Regions from separate parts of the Modestobacter marinus genome, predicted to be linked through region 1. Evidence: predicted binding sites of a transcription regulator. Region 1 holds the regulator's gene; each other region holds the start of a gene.
What was found. The regulator LexA, encoded in region 1, represses DNA repair genes until DNA is damaged. The targets are predictions, from matches to a motif close to TCGAACANNTGTTCGA.
Positions count from the first base shown of each region.

Region 2: FB380_RS00155 (HNH endonuclease signature motif containing protein) is a predicted target of LexA. The motif match lies at 5,182-5,197, and genes of this name have one in related genera.
Region 3: FB380_RS19345 (HNH endonuclease signature motif containing protein) is a predicted target of LexA. The motif match lies at 2,794-2,809, and genes of this name have one in related genera.

Region 1 covers NZ_JAAMPA010000001.1:2,741,624-2,748,403, forward strand. The annotation lists gene hflX (GTPase HflX) at 1-947, shown strand, start outside; gene FB380_RS13000 (phosphatase PAP2 family protein) at 1,054-1,782, shown strand; gene FB380_RS13005 (hypothetical protein) at 1,754-2,833, shown strand; gene lexA (transcriptional repressor LexA) at 2,924-3,742, opposite strand; gene FB380_RS25995 (LysM peptidoglycan-binding domain-containing protein) at 4,267-4,599, shown strand; gene nrdR (transcriptional regulator NrdR) at 4,990-5,616, shown strand; gene FB380_RS13025 (vitamin B12-dependent ribonucleotide reductase) at 5,748-6,780, shown strand, end outside.
Region 2 covers NZ_JAAMPA010000001.1:28,310-35,089, forward strand. The annotation lists gene mbhE (hydrogen gas-evolving membrane-bound hydrogenase subunit E) at 1-2,344, opposite strand, end outside; gene FB380_RS00150 (calcium/sodium antiporter) at 2,539-3,633, shown strand; gene FB380_RS00155 (HNH endonuclease signature motif containing protein) at 3,885-5,162, opposite strand; gene FB380_RS00160 (alpha/beta fold hydrolase) at 5,582-6,415, opposite strand; gene FB380_RS00165 (MMPL family transporter) at 6,759-6,780, opposite strand, start outside.
Region 3 covers NZ_JAAMPA010000002.1:712,538-719,317, reverse strand. The annotation lists gene FB380_RS19350 (Fic family protein) at 1-1,371, shown strand, start outside; gene FB380_RS19345 (HNH endonuclease signature motif containing protein) at 1,498-2,790, opposite strand; gene FB380_RS19340 (DEAD/DEAH box helicase) at 3,310-5,931, opposite strand; gene FB380_RS19335 (SDR family oxidoreductase) at 6,394-6,780, shown strand, end outside.

The DNA of each region.
Region 1 (6,780 bases):
ACGCCACCAGCCGGGAGGGCAAGGCCCAGGTCGAGCTGGCGCAGATGCAGTACATGCTGCCCCGGCTGCGCGGCTGGGGTGAGTCGCTGAGCCGGCAGGCCGGTGGCCGGGTCGCCGGCGGTGGCGGCATCGGCACCCGTGGTCCGGGTGAGACGAAGATCGAGACCGACCGGCGGCGGATCCGCTCCCGGGTGAGCAAGCTGCGCAAGGAGATCGCCGGCATGGCGACCGCCCGCACGACGCAGCGCAACTCCCGCGACCGCAACGCGACGCCGAGCGTGGCGATCGCCGGCTACACCAACGCCGGCAAGTCCAGCCTGCTCAACCAGCTCACCGACGCCGGCGTGCTGGTGCAGGACGCGCTGTTCGCCACTCTGGACCCGACCGTCCGCCGGGCGCAGACGCCCGAGGGGCGCGAGTACACGATGACCGACACCGTCGGCTTCGTCCGCCACCTGCCGCACCAGCTGGTCGACGCCTTCCGGTCCACGCTGGAGGAGGTGGCCGCCGCCGACCTGCTCGTGCACGTCGTGGACGGGTCCGACTCCGACCCGCTCGGCCAGATCGACGCGGTGCACACGGTGCTCAACGAGATCGACGCCGCGGCCGTGCCGGAGCTCATCGTCGTGAACAAGGTCGACGCCATGACCGAGGAGGACATGCTGGCCCTGCGCCAGGCGCTCCCCGGGGCGATGTGGGTCTCCGCCCGGACGGGCGAGGGCATCGAGGCGCTGCGCGACGTGATCGCCCAGCGGCTGCCGCACCCGCACATCGACGTCGAGGTGCTCGTGCCCTACGACCGGGGTGACCTGGTCGCCCGGGTGCACCGGGACGGCGAGGTCGTCGAGGAGGCGCACGAGGCCACCGGGACCCGGTTGACCGCGCGGGTCGACGCGGGCCTGGCCGCGCAGCTCGAGGGCTTCACGGCCCCGGCCGTCGAGCACTGACGCGCGACCCCGCTGCCGCCGGCGCACACGTGTCACGCCGCGGCAGCGGGGTCGGCGGACCGCCCGGTGGATCACGACCAGGTCACGGCCCCGGTACCGTGACGCGGTGACCAGGGGAGCGGTGGACCGCATGGCGACCGCCGCCGACCGGCCGGTCCCACGGGTGGTGGGCGTGGGCCGGCCGCCGTGGTGGGTCCTGCTCCTCGCCGCCCTGGTCACCGTCGGGGTCACCGTCAACCTGCTGGGCCGCGGGTGGCTGGAGCGGATGGACCTGCGGGTCTCCGAGGTGACCAGCGTCTGGGCGCTGCGGGACTCGTGGGCCTACTGGCCGATCTGGGTGGTCACCCAGCTGGGCGGGCGGGTGACGATCCTCGTCGTGCTGGCCGGCCTGGTCACCTGGCTGGCCGTGCGGGAGCGGACCCTCGTGCCGCTGGTCCGGGTGGTCGTCGCGTTGGCCCTGCTCACCACCGTGGTCTACGCCTTCAAGTGGGGCACCGGCCGCACGGCCCCGGCCTTCCCCGGGTCGTTCTTCCACCAGGACGGGGCCAGCTACCCCTCGGGCCACGTGGCGAACGCCGTCCTGATGTGGGGCGTGGCCCGGTGGCAGGCCGTCGAGTACCGTCTGCCCGCCGGCGTGCAGCGGGCCGCCTGGCTGCTCAGCGTGCTGGGGCCGGTGGCGACGGGAGTGGCCATGGTGGCGCTGGACTTCCACTGGGTCACCGACGCGGTGGTCGGGCTCTCGGTCGGGCTCCTGCTGTTGGGCGTGGTTCACGCACTGGACGCTGCCGTGCTGTCACGCTGGGTCGGTGCCAGAGCCGGCCGATCCGAGGCGTAGCGGCGCCACCCGCCGCAGGACGGCGGCGGGCGCCGCCCTCTGTGCGCCCGCCGGCCTGCTGCTCGCGCTGCTGCCGGCCGGGTCCGCGGCTGCCGACGACGGGGCCGCTCCCTACGGCGAGCCGGTCACCCGGTGCGAGGTCACCGACCCGCGGCTCCCCGAGCTCTCCGGCCTGGCCGGCGCCGGGGACACGATGCTCGCGATGAACGACGGCGGCGACCGCGTCGAGGTGCTGCTGCTCGACGGAGCCTGCGCGGTGGGCGAGGTGCGCTCCGCGGAGGTCGACCCCTACGACCCGGAGGACCTCGCCCTCGCCGTCGACGGCACCCTCTGGGTCGCCGACATCGGCGACAACGCGCAGAGCCGGGAGACGGTGGCGCTGATCGGCCTCCGCCCGGACGGGACCACGGTGCTGACCAGGCTGACCTACCCCGACGGGGCGCACGACGCCGAGGCGCTCCTGCTCGCGCCCGACGGCACCCCGTACCTGGTGACCAAGGAGGTGCTCGGCGCCAGCTCCGTGTACCGCCCCGATGCGCCCCTCGCCGACGGGGCCACCGTGCCGATGAGCCAGGTGGCGACGCTCGGTTTCACGTTGACCGGCACGCCGGGCGGTCCGGTGGGCCGGGCCGGACAGTTGATGGTCACCGGTGGTGCGGTCTCCACGGACGGCTCGCGCATCGCCCTGCGGACCTACACCGACGCCTACGTCTGGCCGCTGAGCGGCTCGGACGTCGCCGGAGCGCTGGCCGGGTCGCCGGTGCGGGTGCCGCTGCCGGAGGCACCCCAGGGGGAGGCCATCACCTTCGCGGCCAACGACCGGGACCTGCTGGTCGCCGGCGAGGGGCTGCCCGCGGTGGTCACCCAGGTGCCCGCCACCGGTGACCTGGCGGGCACCGCCCCGGCGGACCCGGCGGCGGCCACCGAGGACGCGGCCGGGTCGCTGGCGACCGCCGGTGGGGTGGAGCCGCTGACCGCCGGTCTCATCGCCGCCTCCGTGGCCACCGTCCTCGTGTGGCTGGGCGGCAAGCTGCGGCGGCGCCCGGCCTGAGGGCGGGCGCGGTGGCGACCCGGCCGAGGACCTGGCGGCACGCGTCGGCGGCGCCCGACCTGAACGGAGGCCCGGCGCCGCCCGCCCGGGTCAGACCCGGCGGAGCACGGTGACGACCCGGCCGAGGACCGTGGCGTCGTCGCCGGGGATGGGCTCGTAGGCGTCGTTGTGCGGCAGGAGCCACACGTGCCCGTCGCGCCGCTTGTACGTCTTGACCGTCGCCTCGCCGTCGATCATCGCGGCGACGATCTCGCCGTTCTCTGCGGTCGGCTGCTGCCGGACGACGACCCAGTCACCGTCACAGATCGCCGCGTCGACCATCGAGTCACCGGCCACCTTCAGCATGAACAGCGTGCCCTCGCCGACCAGCTCGCGGGGCAGCGGGAAGACGTCCTCGACCGCCTGCTCGGCCAGCACCGGACCGCCGGCCGCGATCCGGCCGACCAGGGGCACGTACGTGGGGCGAGGCGTCGTGGCGTCGTCGACGGCACCGGCCGCGCCCGGACCGGCCGGCCCCTCGGCGGCGGGCTCGCTCGTGCCCGTCGCGGTGGCGTCACCGGGCAGTCGCACGTCGAGCGCACGCGGCCGGTTCGGGTCACGGCGCAACCACCCCTTGCGCTGCAGCACCGACAACTGGTGGGCCACCGACGAGGCCGAGGAGAGGCCGACCGCCTCGCCGATCTCCCGGACGGAGGGCGGGTAGCCGCGGCGCTCGATGGAGTCGCGGATGACCTCGAGCACCCGGCGCTGCCGCTGGGTCAGACCGTCGCCGTCGGCGGACCGGTCGGGGAACTCGCGCACCGCGGCGCCCGCCGCCGTCGGCGCTGCGTCGTCGGCGGGTGTCGTGCTGGACGCGCCACGCCGCGAGGGACTCGTGCCGCCGCGCGCCTTCGGGCCGTCGACCGCCATGTGTCCTCCTCGTCCGGCTGCCTCGGCAGCAGTTCCCGGCGCTCTGCCGCACCGACAGCCGTGTGACCACGGCGAGCCGGGACCGCGGACGCCGCCCTCGATCGCCTCGGAACCGTATCGCCTCCGGGCCCTTCGTTCAAACACGTGTTCGAAGGAGTCGCCGTGTCGGCGTGTTCCTGTCGGAGGTGTGCGGTAGACATCGCGCAGGCGTTCGATTCGAACGCCTGTTCGACCGTCCGGCACCGTGAGACCCCTGGAGCACTCCGATGGCCAGTCCCCAGCCCGAGCTCACCGCTGCGTCTCCCGTCGCGGCGGTCGTCCTCCCGTTCCCGACCGGGCGGACGGTGACGCGTCCGCCCAGGACGGCGGCGCCGGGCCGCGGCGCCGCGCTGCGGCGGGCGCCTCGGCCGGCGGCCCCCGCGGTCGTCCGACCGGGGCCCGGCCGGGTGGGTGGAGGGCGTACGGGCCTCGACGCCCCGACCGGCGGCCGCGGTGTGCGCGGCGGTGGGTGTGCCGGGCTGTCGGTGCGGTCCGGTCGGGTCGCCGCCCGTGGTCGCGACGAGCAGCCGCCCCTGCGTCTCACCCGGCGTGGGCGGCGGGTCGTCGCCGGCCTGTCCATCGCCTTCGGGCTCTCCGTCGCCGCGGCGACGATCGCGGTCGAGGTCGGCGGGGCCGGGGGTGGCCTCGAGCTGGCGGGCTCGACGACGATCGTGGTCCAGGACGGGGACACGCTGTGGTCCATCGCGGGGGAGATCGCGCCCGAGGAGGACCGGCGCGCGGTGGTGGACGCCCTGCTCGACGTGAACGACCTCCCCGGTGTCGACCTCGTCCCCGGCCAGGTGCTCGAGCTCCCGTGAGCCGTCCGCCGGTGGGCGTACCTCCGGTCGGGCGGTGCGCCGAGAGTGTCGGGCGTGCCCTCGCGTCGCGGCCCTGACCTGCCCGATCGGGGCCGGCGAGCCCGGTGTGGGTGGCCGCGGATGGGGCGGGCGGGGTCCTCGGGGCAGATGCGGAAGACGACACGCTCGTCAGGGCTTGCACACCTGTAGGGGTGGTCGTACGGTTCCACCACAACATCTAGTAGTTACAGGGCTGTAAGCCATCCACAGCCGTTCCACACGTTCTCCCCGGCGCATCCACCGGATGTCCCCGGCGCAGTCCACAGCACGGCCTTCGGCGGGGAGCCCGGTCACGGTCTTACGACGCCGTGGGCAGGCCCCGCACGACACCTCGGGGAGGAGGAGATCGACATGCGCTGCCCCTTCTGCCACAACCCCGACAGCCGGGTCATCGACTCCCGGGAGACCGACGAGGGGGCGACCACCCGCCGTCGACGCTCCTGCCCCGGCTGTGGGCGCCGCTTCACCACCGTGGAGGAGGCGGTCCTCGCCGTCGTCAAGCGCAGCGGCGTGAGCGAGCCCTTCACCCGCGGCAAGGTCGTCGCCGGCGTCCGGCGCGCCTGCCAGGGGCGGCCGGTCGACGAGCACCAGCTGGCCCTGCTCGCCCAGCAGGTGGAGGACGCCGTGCGGGCCACCGGCTGCGCCGAGATCCCCAGCCACGAGGTCGGCCTGGCCATCCTCGGCCCGTTGCGCGACCTGGACGAGGTCGCCTACCTGCGTTTCGCCAGCGTCTACCGCAGCTTCTCCTCGGTCGCCGACTTCGAGAAGGAGATCGCCGAGCTCCGCGGTGCACCGGCCCGCAGCGCCGCGAAGCCCTCCGACGCGAAGCCCTCGGACGCGACGCCCTCCGAGGCGCCGCCCGCCGAGCGGGGCCCGGTCGACGGCGACCGGGAGAGCCCCGCGACCGGCACGACCACCCGCCGGCGAGCTGCCGAGCGGCCGCGACCAGTCGACGGCGGCAGCGCCGGCGGCCCGTGAGAACTGTCCGACCCCTCCGCTAGACAGGTCTCGACGAGGAGACCGCACGACCCGGCTCCGGCACCCCGCCGGCTTCCCCAGCCGCTCCGCCAGCACCACCGCACCAGTCCGACCCAGGGAGCCCTCGCACGATGACCGAGACAGCCGACCGCCTCAGCACCAGCCGGAACCGCCGCACCGCCAAGGCCCCCAGCCGCGGCAAGGGCCTGAAGGTCAAGCGGGTGTTCACCACCGCCGGTGTGCACCCCTACGACGAGGTCGTGTGGGAGCGCCGCGACGTCGTCATGACCAACTGGCGGGACGGCTCGATCAACTTCGAGCAGCGCGGGGTCGAGTTCCCGGCCGAGTGGAGCATCAACGCCACCAACATCGTCACCACCAAGTACTTCCGGGGTGCGGTCGGCAGCTCCCAGCGTGAGACGAGCCTGCGGCAGCTCATCGACCGGGTCGTCCTGACCTACGGCGCGGCCGGCCGTGAGCACGACTACTTCGCCAGCGAGGGCGACGCCGAGGTCTTCGAGCACGAGCTCACCTGGATGCTGCTGCACCAAGTGTTCAGCTTCAACTCGCCCGTCTGGTTCAACGTCGGCACGGCCTCCCCGCAGCAGGTCAGCGCCTGCTTCATCCTGGCCGTCGACGACACGATGGACTCGATCCTGAACTGGTACCGGGAAGAGGGCCTGATCTTCAAGGGCGGCTCCGGTGCCGGCCTGAACCTCTCCCGGATCCGCTCCTCCAAGGAGCTGCTCTCCTCCGGCGGCACCGCCTCCGGGCCGGTCTCCTTCATGCGCGGCGCCGACGCCTCCGCGGGCACCATCAAGTCCGGTGGCGCCACCCGCCGCGCGGCGAAGATGGTCGTCCTGGACATCGACCACCCGGACATCGAGGAGTTCATCGAGACCAAGGCGCGCGAGGAGGACAAGATCCGCGCGCTGCGGGACGCCGGGTACGACATGGACCTGGGCGGCAAGGACATCACCAGCGTCCAGTACCAGAACGCCAACAACTCGGTCCGGGTCAACGACGAGTTCATGCGCGCGGTCGAGGAGGGCACCGACTTCGGGCTCCGGGCCCGCGGTGACGGTTCGGTGATCGAGACCGTCGACGCCCGCGAGCTGTTCGGCAAGGTCACCAAGGCGGCCTGGGAGTGCGCCGACCCGGGCA
Region 2 (6,780 bases), 2.7 Mb from region 1:
CGCTCGCCTCCAGCACCACGTCGGTGCCGCTGGCCGCGCGCCGGGCGGCCGGTGCCGGCCGGCGGGACCGGGCGGGACCGTCGCCGAAGAGGGCGAGGAGGCCCAGGGCCGCGACGCCCAGCACCACTGCCTCACCGAGGGTGTCCATCGCGCGGAAGTCCACCAGGATCGTGTTGACCACGTTGCTGCCTCCCGTCGCGGGTTCGGCGGTGCGGAGGAACCAGTCGCCGGCCACCGACGACCCCCGGCGGCCGGTGAGTGCGACCGTGGCCGCAGCCGCCGCGAGACCGCAGGCCAGCGCCAGCGCGCCGGCCTGGAGCAGACGGCGGCGCTGCACCCGGGGCAGCTGCCGGGGCCCTCCGCGCAGGACGAGCACGACGACGACCGCGGTCAGCACCTCGACCAGGAGCAGGGTCAGCGCGACGTCCGGCGCACCGGCCAGGAGGAACCAGGCGGAGACCAGCAGCCCCACCATGCCCAGCAGCGCGACGACCGCCAGCGTCGAGCGGACGACCACCGTGCCGACGACGGCGCCCGCGACCAGGACGACCACCGGCCAGTCGAGGGCGGCGTCGGTGGCGTTGCGGGCCGGCAACCCCTCGAGGGCGGACGACCCGGCGATCCCGAGCGCGGCGATGACGACCAGCGGGCGGGCCAGGTGGCCGGCCAGTCCCTCCTGGCGGTCCGGGCTGCCCACCCACCGGCCGAAGGCCAGCACGCCGTCGTGGGCCCGGTCGAACAGTGCACCACCGTCGGGCAGTGGCACCCGGTCCAGCAGCCGGTCGACCTGCCGTCGCCGCAGGAACAGCACCAGCCCGGTGCTGACGGCGACCGCCGACATGACGATCTCCGGACTGAGTCCGTGCCAGAACTGGAAGGGCCGCATCGGCGCATCGGGCAGCACGTCGGCACCGGCCCGGACCACGACCGGGTTGAGCAGGTTGATGCCCGACCCCAGGACCAGCCCCGCGAGAGCCGGCACCACTGCGGGCGCCAGGAAGGCCGGCGAGGGCTCGTACAGGTCGGGTTGGCGGGTCACGCCGCCGAAGGCGCCGAAGAAGATCCGCAGGCCGTAGGCGGTGGTGAGCGCGGAGGCCGTGACGCCCAGCACCCCGGCCACCAGGCCGGCACCGGGCACGACGTCGGCCTGGAAGAGGCCCTGGAACAGGTACTCCTTGCTGACGAACCCGAGCAGCGGCGGGATGCCGGCCATCGACAGGCCGGCCAGCCCGGTGACCGCGGCGGTCACCGGCATCACCCGCCACAGCCCCGACAGCTGACGGATGTCGCGGCTGCCGGTCTCCTTGTCGATGATCCCGACCAGCATGAACAGCGTGGCCTTGAACAGCGCGTGGGCGGCCGTGTGCAGCATCGCGGCGGCCAGGGCGGTGCCCGTGCCCACCCCGATCGCCGCGACGAGGAAGCCGAGCTGGCTGACCGTCGAGTGGGCGAGGATCGCCTTCAGGTCGTGCTGCCGCAGCGCCATGAAGGCGCCGACCAGCGCCGAGGTGAGCCCGACCGACAGCAGCAGGGCCGACCACAGCGGCAGGTCGGAGAACAGCGGCGAGGTCCGCATCAGCAGGTAGATGCCGGCCTTGACCATCGTCGCGGCGTGCAGGTAGGCGCTGACCGGCGTCATCGCGACCATCGCGCCGGGCAGCCAGAAGTGCAGGGGCACCTGCGCGGACTTGGTGAAGGCGGCGAAGGCGACCAGCAGGGCGATCGGTCCGGCCAGCGGCGAGTCGAGCACCCGGTCGGGGTCGGCGAGGATCGCCGCCAGGTCCGTGGTGCCGGTGACCCCGGTCAGCAGGACGACGGCCACGAGCAGGGCCAGCCCCCCGGCGGCGGTGACGAGCAGCGCCCGCCGGGCCGGCCGGGTGGCCCGGCCACCGGTCAGCCCGACCAGCAGGAAGGAGCAGAAGGTGGTCAGCTCCCAGAAGACGAACAGCAGCACCACATCGGCGGCCAGGACCAGGCCGAGCATCGCCGCGGCGAAGAGGGTCAGCAGCCCGTACACCGCACCGTGCCGCCCGGTGGGCCCCAGGTAGCGGGGGCAGTAGGCCATGATCAGCGCGCCGACGCCGAGCACGATCATGCTGAACAGCAACGCGAGCCCGTCGAGCCGGAGGGCGAAGTCGACGTCCAGGGAGGGCAGCCAGCGGGCGGACACGTCCACCGTCCCACCGGCCAGCACGTGCGGCACGGCCGATCCCAGCAGAGCCGCCACGCCGGCGAAGCCCGCGGCCAGGGCGTAGCCGGCGTTGCGTCCCCAGCCCGCCCGCACCAGCAGCGGTGCCGCGGCGGCCAGGAGCGCCATGGCCGCCAGGGCGAGCACCAGGATCACGGCGGACTCCCGCGCGCACCCCGGCTCCCGGCGCGACAGTCGAGCAGCGACACGTCGACCTCCCCGTCAGCACGGGACAATAGGGGTGCACTGCAATTCTAGAACCAAATTGCGTACATTGTCGATCGAGCGGACGCCCGGCCACCAGTCCGCCGAGCCTCCCGCACACCCGGTCGGGGCCCTAGACTCCGCGCGTGGGGCTCCTCACGACACTGGCGCTGCTGGCCGGGTTCGCGGCGCTGGTCCTCGGGGGCGAGCTGCTCGTGCGCGGCGGCAGCGGCCTGGGACGGGCGACCGGGCTGTCACCGCTGGTCGTCGGCCTGACGGTGGTCGCCTTCGCCACCTCGGCGCCCGAGCTCGCGGTCTCCCTCGACGCGACGCTGTCCGGCACGCCGGGCCTCGCCGTCGGCAACGTAGTCGGCAGCAACATCACCAACGTGCTACTGGTACTCGGTCTGGCGGCTGTGGTCCTGCCGGTCACCGTCCGCAGCCAGCTGGTGCGCCTGGACGTCCCGGTCATGGTGGCGCTGTCGGTACTGGTGTTGCTCCTGGCCCTCGACGGCGCGGTCGGTCGGCTGGAGGGGGCGGTGCTCGTGGCGCTGCTCGTGCCCTACGTCGCCTGGACCGTCATCCTCGGACGCCGTGCGGGGACGGACGAGCAGAGCGACACGCCTGCGACCACGGCCCCCACCAGGCCACTGGTCGACCTGGTCCGCCTGGTCGTGGGGGTGGCGTTGCTGGTGGCCGGAGCCCGGCTGCTGGTCACTGCCGCCACCGACCTGGCGGGCGCGCTCGGCGTCAGCGACCTGGTGATCGGCTTGACCGTCGTCGCCATCGGCACGTCCTTGCCGGAGCTGGCGACCTCGGTCATCGCCGCCGTGCGCGGGGAGCGCGAGATGGCCATCGGGAACGTCGTGGGCAGCAACATCTTCAACATCACCGCGGTGCTCGGCCTGACCGCCGGGATCGCCCCGGACGGCGTACCGGTGGACGCGGCGGCGCTGCGGTTCGACCTGCCCGTCATGGTCGCGGTGGCGATCGCGCTGCTGCCGGTGGTGTTCACCGGGTTCACCATCGCCCGCTGGGAGGCGGCGGTCTTCGTGGGCTACTACGCGGTGTACGTCACCTACCTCCTCTTGGCCGCCGCCGACCACGACGCACTCGAGCCCTTCAGTGCGGCACTGTTCGGGTTCGCGCTCCCCATCACCGCGCTGACCCTGCTGGTGCTCACGGCGCACGAGGTCCGGCTCCACCGCATCCGCGGCGGCACACCCGCCCCGGGCGGATGAGGCGCACGGCTCGCGCTGCGTCTGACGCCGGTCACGGCGACGTCCACCTGTCCCCGACCTGCGGCGGAACCCGCGGATGCCACCCCGGCCCGCCCGGTCGGCCGCCTGAGCCGGTCAGCTCCACGACCCGTGACCGGGAGACGCAGCCGGTCCCGATCCGGGCGGTGATGGCAGGGCTGCGAGGAGACACGCTAACGGCCGCAGGTGGCTGAGCTCGGTCAGGCCGAGGCCTCCGGCCGCCCCGGCCAGCGTCACGATCGGTGCAGCAGTGGTCCGATGAGGATCTCGGTGCCGTCGGGCCGCCAGGTGCGCCATCGGCCGCCGGGATCTCGTTCCACCCGGAAGCCGTGGTGGACCTTCGTGTGGTGCCGTTCGCACAGGAGCGCGGAGTTCTCCAGGTTGGTCTCGCCACCGTGCACCCAGTGGATCAGGTGGTGCACGTCGCACCACCAGGTGGGCGCCCCGCAACCGGCGAAGACGCAACTGCGGTCGCGGCGCTCGACGGCCCGGCGCAGGCCGGGCGTCACCACCCGGTGCCGACGGCCCAGCTCCAGCGGCTCCCCGTCAGGACCCATGACGATCCGGGAGACATCCGCGTCGCAGGCCAGCCACCGGGCCCGGGCGGCGGAGATCGTCGCCCCGAACCCCAGCTCCCCCGCACCGGCGCCGGTGGCCGGGTCGACCAGGTCCGCCAGGTCGATGCCCACCACCACGTGCGGCTTCACCGTGCGCAGGGTCGGGAGGTTGCCCGAGGCGAGCTGGTTGTCGCACAGCTGCACGAGCGCGTCTGCGTTCTGCTGGGACCGGGTGCGGGTGTCGCCCTTCGGGCGGTCGGCCTGCACGATCGACTCGATCGCCGCCTGCACCTTCTCCCCACCGCCGGCGTCCAGGTCGAACCGGCCGGTGATGCTGCCGTCGGCGTTCCTGGAGATCGACAGCCGGCGCCCCTCGGTCGGGTCGGGCTCGCAGCCGTCAGGGTCGAGGGCGCCGAGGAAGGCCTGCACCGCCACCCCGAGTGAGGCGTGCGAGCACTCCCGCGCCACGTCTGCCCATGCCTGGTCGAACCCGGCCAGGTCGATGCCCTGCTCCTCCGCCTGCGCCACCTCGCCGGGACCGACCGCAGCCGCCACCACCTCGACCTGCGCCGCCGTCACCTCTCCGGCCGCGAACCCGGCCGCGAGCACCGGGAGGTGTTCCAGCACCCGGCCGGCCCGCAGCACCCGCGACGCCTCGTTCACCGAGAGCCGCACGTGCCCGATCAGCCACGACCGCATGCTCTTCAGCCCGTCGTGCTCGGCCGCCTGGGTCGTTCCCGCGTGCCGCACCGTCCGCGCCAGCTCAGCGTCGAGCCGGTTCCGCGCCGCCACCAGCAACGCCGTCCGGTCCAGCACCGCCCGATCGGTCGACGCGTGCAGGTCCTCGCTCGCCAACCCGTCGAGTGTCGACAGCAGATCGCACCCGAACAGGTCACCGGGGAGCTCGACCACCACGTTCGGCGCGGGGGCGTCCAGCGTCATCGAGCCAGTCACCGAACACCTCCTCACCGCTTCGAACGTGTGTACGAAGAATACCGGCCCGGGATGGCCAGGACAACACGAAACCGCAGCTCAGGAGCCTGTCCACAGATCGTCTGGCGGTCTTGACAGACCGCCCTCGGGCAGTGCCCGAGGATCACCTGCCGGGCGCGCAACACGACCAGCGCACCTCCCGTCCAACCGACCTCCGGGCGCGCAACACCGCCAGCGCACCTCCCGTCCAAGCGACCTCCGGGCGCGCCACGGGGCCGAGCGCACCTCCCGCCCAGCCGCCCCCGGACGCCGCGCGGCCGAGCACACCTCCCCTCCAGGCGGCCCTCCAGTCGCGCCACGCGGCCGAGCGCACCTCCCGTCAGGCGGTCCTCCGGGTGGCGCCGTCCGACGGAGCGCACCTCCCGTCCAGGCGGCCGGGTTCAGCCCCTGCGGCTGCGGTGAGGCCAGGCGCGGTCGATCCACTCGCCGAGCAGCGCACCGAACACCTCGGGCCGCTCGTGCACCAGCGCGTGGCCGGCGCCGTCCACGACCGCCAGGGTGGCGTTCGGGTGGTGCGCGAGGAGGCCGACCGCGTCGGCGTACCCGACGGTGGAGTCGCGGCGCCCGGCGACGACGAGGGTGGGACCGCCGTAGCCCGCGCCCAGGTCGATCGCCCACCCGCTGAAGACCCGTTCCAGCGCTGCTTCGTCCTCGACCGTCGTGCCGGGGACGACCGAGTCGCGGTAACGGCGGGCTGTCGCGCGCGTCCGCACCACGAGGTACTCGTCGAAGCCCGCCCGCTGCTCCGGCGCCAGCTCGTCGTACGCGTCATCGTCCTGGCGGACCACCTGGTGCTCGGGCACCTGCCCGGTCCCCCCGCCCAGCGGGCACACCAGCGCGAGGCCGAGCACGAGCTCCGGACGGCGGGCCGCCAGACCGCGCGCCAGGTAGGCGCCGTAGGAGTGCCCGAGCAGCAGCACCGGCCCCTCCCCCAGCTGCTCGACGAAGCCGGCGAGCACCGTGACGACGTCGTCGTTGCCGTTCAGCCCCTCGGTCGTCGTCCGGCCCATCCCGGGCAGGTCCGGGTAGACCCGACGCAGCCCGACGTCCGGGACGACGGCCTCGACCGCCGCCTCGATCTCCCGGTGGTCCACGCCGGCGCCGTGCAGCGCGACGAGCGGCAGACCGCTCCCGTGCGCGACGGCGTGGACCGACACCGCGCCGACCTGGTTGTCCACGTCGGTGCCGGTCAGCGGTCCGGGAGGGGCTCGCACTGCATGGACGTGGCCTCTGCTGCTGCCGTCCGCATGTCACCCGCCCCCGGGCCTCGACGTTGGAGCCGACTCCTGATCCTGGCGTCCAGCGGGACCTCGACACAAGGGAGCGCCGCTGGCCCGTCACCGGCTCGGTCCGCATGCTCACCGTGCGCCTGCTCGGTCGCGACGATCGGGTCGCCGCCACCCGCCACCCGCCGCCGGCCCGAGGCGCGGTGACGCCCGGCGCGCCGAGCGCGACGCCCACCGCGACGTCGCCTTCTCCCTGGTCCGGGACGCCGCCGCGTAGCGGGGGCACGACGGAGGGCCCGGCAGCTCGCAGCTGACGGGCCCTCCCCCGCGGTCAGACCGGCACGCCGGCCCGG
Region 3 (6,780 bases), on a different contig from region 1:
GAACACTCAACAAGTTATCGCCCGTTTCCATCTTTCTCCGAATGGGATGCGGGCGAATTCGAAGACTCCGTATTCGCGCGCAATGAAGCATTGTTGCAGCAGCGGCGGGAGGTGGCGGGCGAGGCAGCTCTCACCGCCGCAGTGGTCACCGCCACGAGGTCGGCGGCCGTGGATACAGGAGCCATCGAGGGCCTGTATCAGGTAGATCGAGGATTTACGCGAACCGTGGCCACTCAGGCGGCAGCTTGGGAAGCTACGGTCGCTTCTCGCGGGGAGCACGTAGTTCGCGCAATCGATGACGCACTGAGGGCCTACGAGTTTGTGCTAGACGCGGCCACCGAAAGTGCGCCAGTGAGCGAGGTGTGGATTCGACAGCTCCATGCCACCATTTGCGCCAGCCAGGAGACGTATACCGTCTATACGCCTGTAGGGCCGCAGCAACGCCCTCTCCCCAAGGGTACGTACAAGACGATGCCTAACAATCCCTCGAACGCGAGCACGGGGCGCATCCATCACTACGCGCCCGTCTCAGATGTGGGAGCTGAAATGGCACGACTTGTGGATGAGTTGCGGTCAGACGCCTTCCAGCAAGCACACCCGGTGACTCAAGCCGCCTATGCCCACTACGCCTACGTGTGCATACACCCGTTCGCAGACGGCAACGGGCGGGTCGCTCGTGCGCTATCTTCGGCCTTCCTGTACCGACGCCCCGGTGTTCCGCTAGTGGTCTTCGCAGATCAGCGCGACCAGTATCTTGATGCACTAGAGGCGGCTGACGCAGGGAATTCCCGACTGTTCATCAATTTTATTGAGTCGTGCGTGGTGGACACCGTGGGAGTTGTCTGCGCGAGCGTTCACCCAGATGTTCAGTCAGCCGCACTGAGCCTGGCAGCCATGGAACGCTTTTATGCGTCCACAACCTCAGAAGCCGAGTTCGACACAGCAGCAGTGCGGCTGGCGAAACTTTTGCACGACGAGCTTCAAGCGCAGGTGGAGGCCCTTCCGCGTTCCGAAATGATCACCGTCCGCGTTCAACGGCTCTCGTCAATGCCGAAGAATCCAACCTCTTATAGGCAGGCTGCGCGTCAGGCGAATACGCACTTGGTCTTGTCCAGTGCTCCGCCAGCGAGAGCCCAACTCTTTCTCGGTCTGGCTGTCTTTGTTAGGAATACGCCTGAGGCATCTTCTGACTTCGCTATCGCTTCCGATGTGAACGACGAGGTGCTGGAGGTCGCTCTTAGGGAGATTGTCCCTGCGGTGTCGGCCACCCTGCGCCTGAAAGTAGCCGGATGGGTGGACGGGCAGGTCGCGGGTGGCATGGCTCAGCTACTCGCTGCGGCCGAGGTCTCTTGGAAAGCTAGTCGTGGGTAGCGGCTGAGCCCACCCAAGGTGAGCTTGGCGCCGCGCGAACCTCGGTGATCTCCAAGGTGGTCGGTGCTGGTGTCACCTAGCGGACGAGTCGGCCGCTCTCCGCCGCCCCAGGGCACGGGCAGACCGTCAGGGGTGGTCCTGGGTATGGCTGAGGTTGGTGCAGTCGGTGGCTCCGCCGCAGGCGTGGGCGGTGACGTGGTCGAGGTCGGTCCAGCCGACGCGTTGGCCGCAGTTGGGGAACCGGCAGCGTTGGTCGCGGGTGAGGACGAAGGCGCGTTGGCGGTCGGTCGGGGTGTAGGCGTCGGTCGGTGGCGGCGGTCCGAGCACTGCGCACTCGCAGCTGGATGGGTCTGTGTGGGTCGGGCAGCTGCGGCGGGCCAGGCGGGCGAGTTCGGTGGGGGTGAGCGTGGCCAGCAGCTGCCCGTTCGGGCCGGTGAGGGCGTAGGTCAGGGTGCCGCCCTCGGGGGTGGTGAGGCCGAGGGCGCCGACCCGGGCGAGGAGTTCGCGCAGGTGGGCGGCGGTGATCGGCAGGCCGTTGACCTCACCCGGTGTGCTGCTGGTCCCGGTGAGGGCGTGCAGGTCGGCGGTGATGGTGAGGTGGGCGGCCACCGCGGGCAGGCCGGTGTCGGCGGGGCGGCGGATCAGCGCCGAGAGCACGTGCGCCCGCAGCGCCCCGATCGGGCGGGGGTCGCCGTCGGCTTTGAGCATCCGGGCGAGTTGGTCGAGCAGGTCGTGGCATTCGGCGGCCTCGTCGGTGGGCAGGTCCGCGGCCAACGTGGACCGGCCGTCGATCCCTGAGGGGTAGAGGCGTACGTCGGCGGACTTCGCGGCTTCGGCCTGGCGTTCCTCACTGGCGGCGGCGTCCAGGCGGAGCAGTTCTTCGGTGGCGCGTTTCTCCAGCCGCGCGACCGACAGGTCCCGCGCCTGGTCCAACAATGCGGCCTCCACCTGGCCGGCGAGCTGGGCGTGGGTGTGCTCCAGGACATCGGCCAGTACCTGGGCGCGGCGTTCGTCCAGTTCCCCGGTGGCCAGGGCGGCGAAGGTGGCCGGTAGCTTCCTCGACCAGGTCAGCGCCCGTCGCAGCCGGACCGCCGCCGTCCCCCGACCGAGGTTGAGGACGGTGGCGAGTTCGGCGAGGAAGAACTCACTGATCTCCTCACCACCGGGTTCATTGGCCCACCCGGGCCGTCGGGCTCCGGGGCCGTCGGGGTCCAGGGCGGCGGGCCGGTGGCCGGCCAGCTCCAGGATCAGCTCGGCCTCCTCGGCGGCGGCCATCGCCCGCCGCCGCTGCACGCCCCGCAACCGGGTGGCCAGCCGCTCGTCGGCGGGCACTGCACCGTTGTGGCGGTGCCAGTCACCGGTGAAGACGATGTCGATCAGACCCCGCCACGGGCCTGAGGGGATCGCCGTCGTCGTCACGCATCGAACATACGTTCGAGGTCTGACAGTTTTAGCGGAGTCGGCTCGCCTCTCGTCGCGAGGTCGTGACTCACTCCGGTTCAGCGGGCGCTGCCCACCCGGGCTCGGCCGGCTCAGCTCGGCCCGGCTCAGCCCGCCTGGGTTCGCAGGCTCGGCTCGGCTCGGCTCGGCTCGGCTCGGCTCGGCTCGGCTCGGCTCGGCTCGGCCCGGCTTGGCTTGGCCCGGCCCGGCTCAGCCCGCCTGGGTTCGCAGGCTCGGCCCAGCTTGGCCCGGCTCGGCCAGGCCCGGCTCGGCCGGGCTTTGCCGGCTTGGCTTGGCTCAGCCCGGCTTTGCCAGCCCAGCCCGGCCCCGGCTCTACCGGCTCGGCCGGGCCCGGCTCTGCTCGGCAGACCCGGTTCGGCCGGGCTTCGCCGGCTCCGCCTTGCCGGCTCTGCTCGGCCGGCTTCGCTCGCCCTCGCGAGGCTCTGTTCGCCCCCGGCGCACGACGCGAGAGCGGCGACGGCCGGGAGGCGTCCTGCGTCAGTCCCGGCGGCCGGCGTCCACCAGGCGCATCACCAGCACGCCCTCCTCGTCGGAGGCGTCGAGGTCGACCTCGGCGTCGAAGCCCCAGTCGTGGTCGCCGGCCGGGTCGTCGAGGATCTGCCGCACCCGCCACAGCCGCGGCTCGGTCTTGTCCACGATCAGCAGGGCGGGGCCGCGGGCGTCGGCGCCGGTGCCCACCTCGGCGTGCTCGGCGAAGTAGGCCTGCACGACCTCGCCCCACCGGTCGGCGTCCCAGCCGGCGGTGGAGTCGAGCTCGCCCAGGTCGTACCAGCGGCGGCGGGCGATGAGGTCGACCCGGCGGAAGAGCGCGTTGCGGATCATCGCGGTGAACGCCCGCTCGTTGCCGGTCAGCGGGCGCGGGCGGGCCGGCACGCTCACCGGCGCGTCCAGCGGCTGGTCGGCGCTGGTCAGCTGCTCCCACTCGTCCAGCAGCGACGAGTCGACCTGGCGCACCAGCTCACCGAGCCACTCGACGAGGTCGGTGACCTCCTCGGTGCGGGCGTCGGCGGGCACCCCGGACCGCAGCGCCTTGAAGGCGTCGGAGAGGTAGCGGAGCACCGCGCCCTCGGAGCGGGTCAGGCCGTAGTGGTTGACCAGCTCGCGGAAGGTCATCGCCTGCTCCCACATGTCCCGGACGACGGACTTGGGGGAGAGCTGCGCGTCCGCGGCCCAGGGGTTGCCGGCGGAGTAGACCTCGAAGGCGTGGTCGAGCAGCTCCTCGAGCGGCTTGGGGTAGGTGATCTCCTCCAGCAGCTCCATCCGCTCCTCGTACTCGATGCCCTCGGCCTTCATCTGCGCCACGGCCTCTCCCTTGGCCTTGTTCAGCTGCGCGGAGATGATCTGGCGGGGGTCATCCAGCGTCGCCTCGATGACCGAGACGACGTCCAGGGCGTAGGTGTCGTTGCCCTCGGCGTCCGGGCCGGGGGAGAGCAGGTCGATCGCGGCGAGCGCGAACGTGGACAGCGGCTGGTTGAGCTGGAAGTCCGGTGGCAGGTCCAGGGTCAGCCGGTAGCGCCGGCCGTCCGGCTCGGGCACCTCGAGTCGCTCGATCACGCCGGCGGTGACCAGCGAGCGGGCGATCCCGATGACCTCGCGGACGTGCCGCAGCTGCCGGGAGCGCGGCTCGTGGTTGTCGGTGAGCAGGTGCCGCATCGCCGCCACCGGGTCACCCGGCCGGGCCAGCACGTTGAGCACCATCCCGGTCGAGACCCGGAAGTGGCTGGTCAGCGGCTCGGGGTCGGCGTTGATCAGCCGTTGCTGGGTCGACTCGCTCCACGGCACCATGCCCTCGGGCACCTTGCGGCGCACCAGCTTGCGGCGCTTCTTCGGGTCGTCGGCGACCTTGGCGAACTGCTTGAGGTTCTCCACCTCGTGCTCCGGCGCCTGGACGACGACGGTGCCGGCGGTGTCGTAGCCGGCCCGCCCCGCCCGCCCGGCGATCTGGTGGAACTCACGGGCGTTGAGCAGTCGCATCCGGGTGCCGTCGTACTTGCTGAGCGCGGAGAACACCACGGTGCGGATCGGCACGTTGATCCCCACGCCCAGGGTGTCCGTGCCGCAGATGACCTTGAGCAGCCCGGCCTGGGCCAGCTGCTCCACCAGCCGCCGGTACTTGGGCAGCATGCCGGCGTGGTGGACGCCGATGCCGTGCCGCACCAGCCGGGACAGCGTCGTCCCGAAGGCGGAGGAGAACCGGAACCCGCCGATCATGTCGGCGATCGCCTGCTTCTCCTCCTTCGTGGACACGTTGACGCTCATCAGCGCCTGGGCCCGCTCCAGCGCGGAGGCCTGGGTGAAGTGGACGACGTAGACCGGTGCCTGCCGGGTGTCGAGCAGCTCCTGGATCGTCTCGTGCATCGGCGTCGTCGCGTAGTAGTGGTGCAGCGGCACCGGGCGCTCGGCGTGCGCGACCAGCGCGGTGGGCCGGCCGGTGCGGCGGGTGAGGTCCTCGCGCAGGGCGGTGACGTCGCCGAGGGTGGCGCTCATCAGCAGGAACTGCGCCTTGGGCAGCTCGATGATCGGCACCTGCCAGGCCCAGCCGCGGTCGGGGTCGCCGTAGAAGTGGAACTCGTCCATCACGACCAGGCCGATGTCGGCGTCCGGCCCCTCGCGCAGCGCGATGTTGGCCAGCACCTCGGCGGTGCAGGCGATGATCGGGGCGTCGGCGTTGACGCTCGCGTCACCGGTCAGCATCCCGACGTTCTCCGCGCCGAAGACGCCGCACAGGGCGAAGAACTTCTCGCTCACCAGCGCCTTGATCGGCGCGGTGTAGAAGCTGACCCGGTCGGAGGCGAGCGCGGCGTACTGGGCGCCGGTGGCCACCAGTGACTTGCCCGACCCGGTCGGGGTGGCCAGGACGACGTTGGCGCCGCTGACCAGCTCGATCAGCGCCTCCTCCTGCGCCGGGTACAGCGTGGTGCCGGAGGCCTCGGCCCACTGGGCGAACCGGGCGAAGACGGCGTCCGGGTCGTCGCCCAGGGCGAACAGCTCCGAGAGGTCGCCGGGGTCGGCGATCAGCGCCGGCGCGTCCGGCGAGGGCAGTGCGGCGGCGGGGGAGTCGGCCGGGGTCGAGTCGGTGCCGGCAGGAGAGAGCGTCATCGTGGGGAACAGCGTGCCCGACGCCCCGGACGTTCCCGCACGGACGCCGTCGGCCGACGCCTCCGTGCGATCCAGGTCACGGTCCGGTCACGAAAGCTCCAGCTCGGACTGGAACCGGACGATCCTGGTCACTGGGTGAACAACAGGTGAACGGAAGGTGGAGCGGACATGCGTGAGAGTCGTTGCCCGGAGTGTCGTTGGGTGACCGTCGTGGACGGCGCGGGGCGTCGCCACCTGGAGATGCGGTGGGACCACGCCGGTAGCGCCGTCGTCGCGTTCCCCAGTTCGGGGACCGGGCTGACCAGCCGGGCCGCCTGACGTCCGCGGGGGTCCGGTTCGCCGCTGCGCCGCAGGGGTAGGCGCGAGCACGTCGCGACACCGGGCCGGTGGTGAGTCCTCACACGGGCTGCGCGAGCAGAGCGCTGGGGTGTCGCCGTCGACGACCCTGCAGGAGGAACCACCGTGTCATCGCCCCGCCCCGAGTCCCAGCCCGAGCAGCAGCAGACCCCGCCCGGCACGCTCGGCCAGATGGACCCGAAGCCCGACCACGGCGAGGAGAGCTACCGGGGCTCCGGGAAGCTCACCGGGAAGCGCGCCGTCATCACCGGTGGCGACAGCGGCATCGGTCGCGCTGTCGCCATCGCCTTCGCGCGCGAGGGCGCCGACGTCCTGATCGCCTACCTCGACGAGCACGAGGACGCCCAGGAGACCGCCCGGTACGTCGAGGACGCCGGACGGACGTGCGTCCTGGTGGCGGGGGACCTCGCCGACCGGGCGCACGCCAAGACGATCGTGCCCAAGGCCGTCGAGGAACTGGGCGGGATCGACGTGCTGGTCAACAACGCGGCC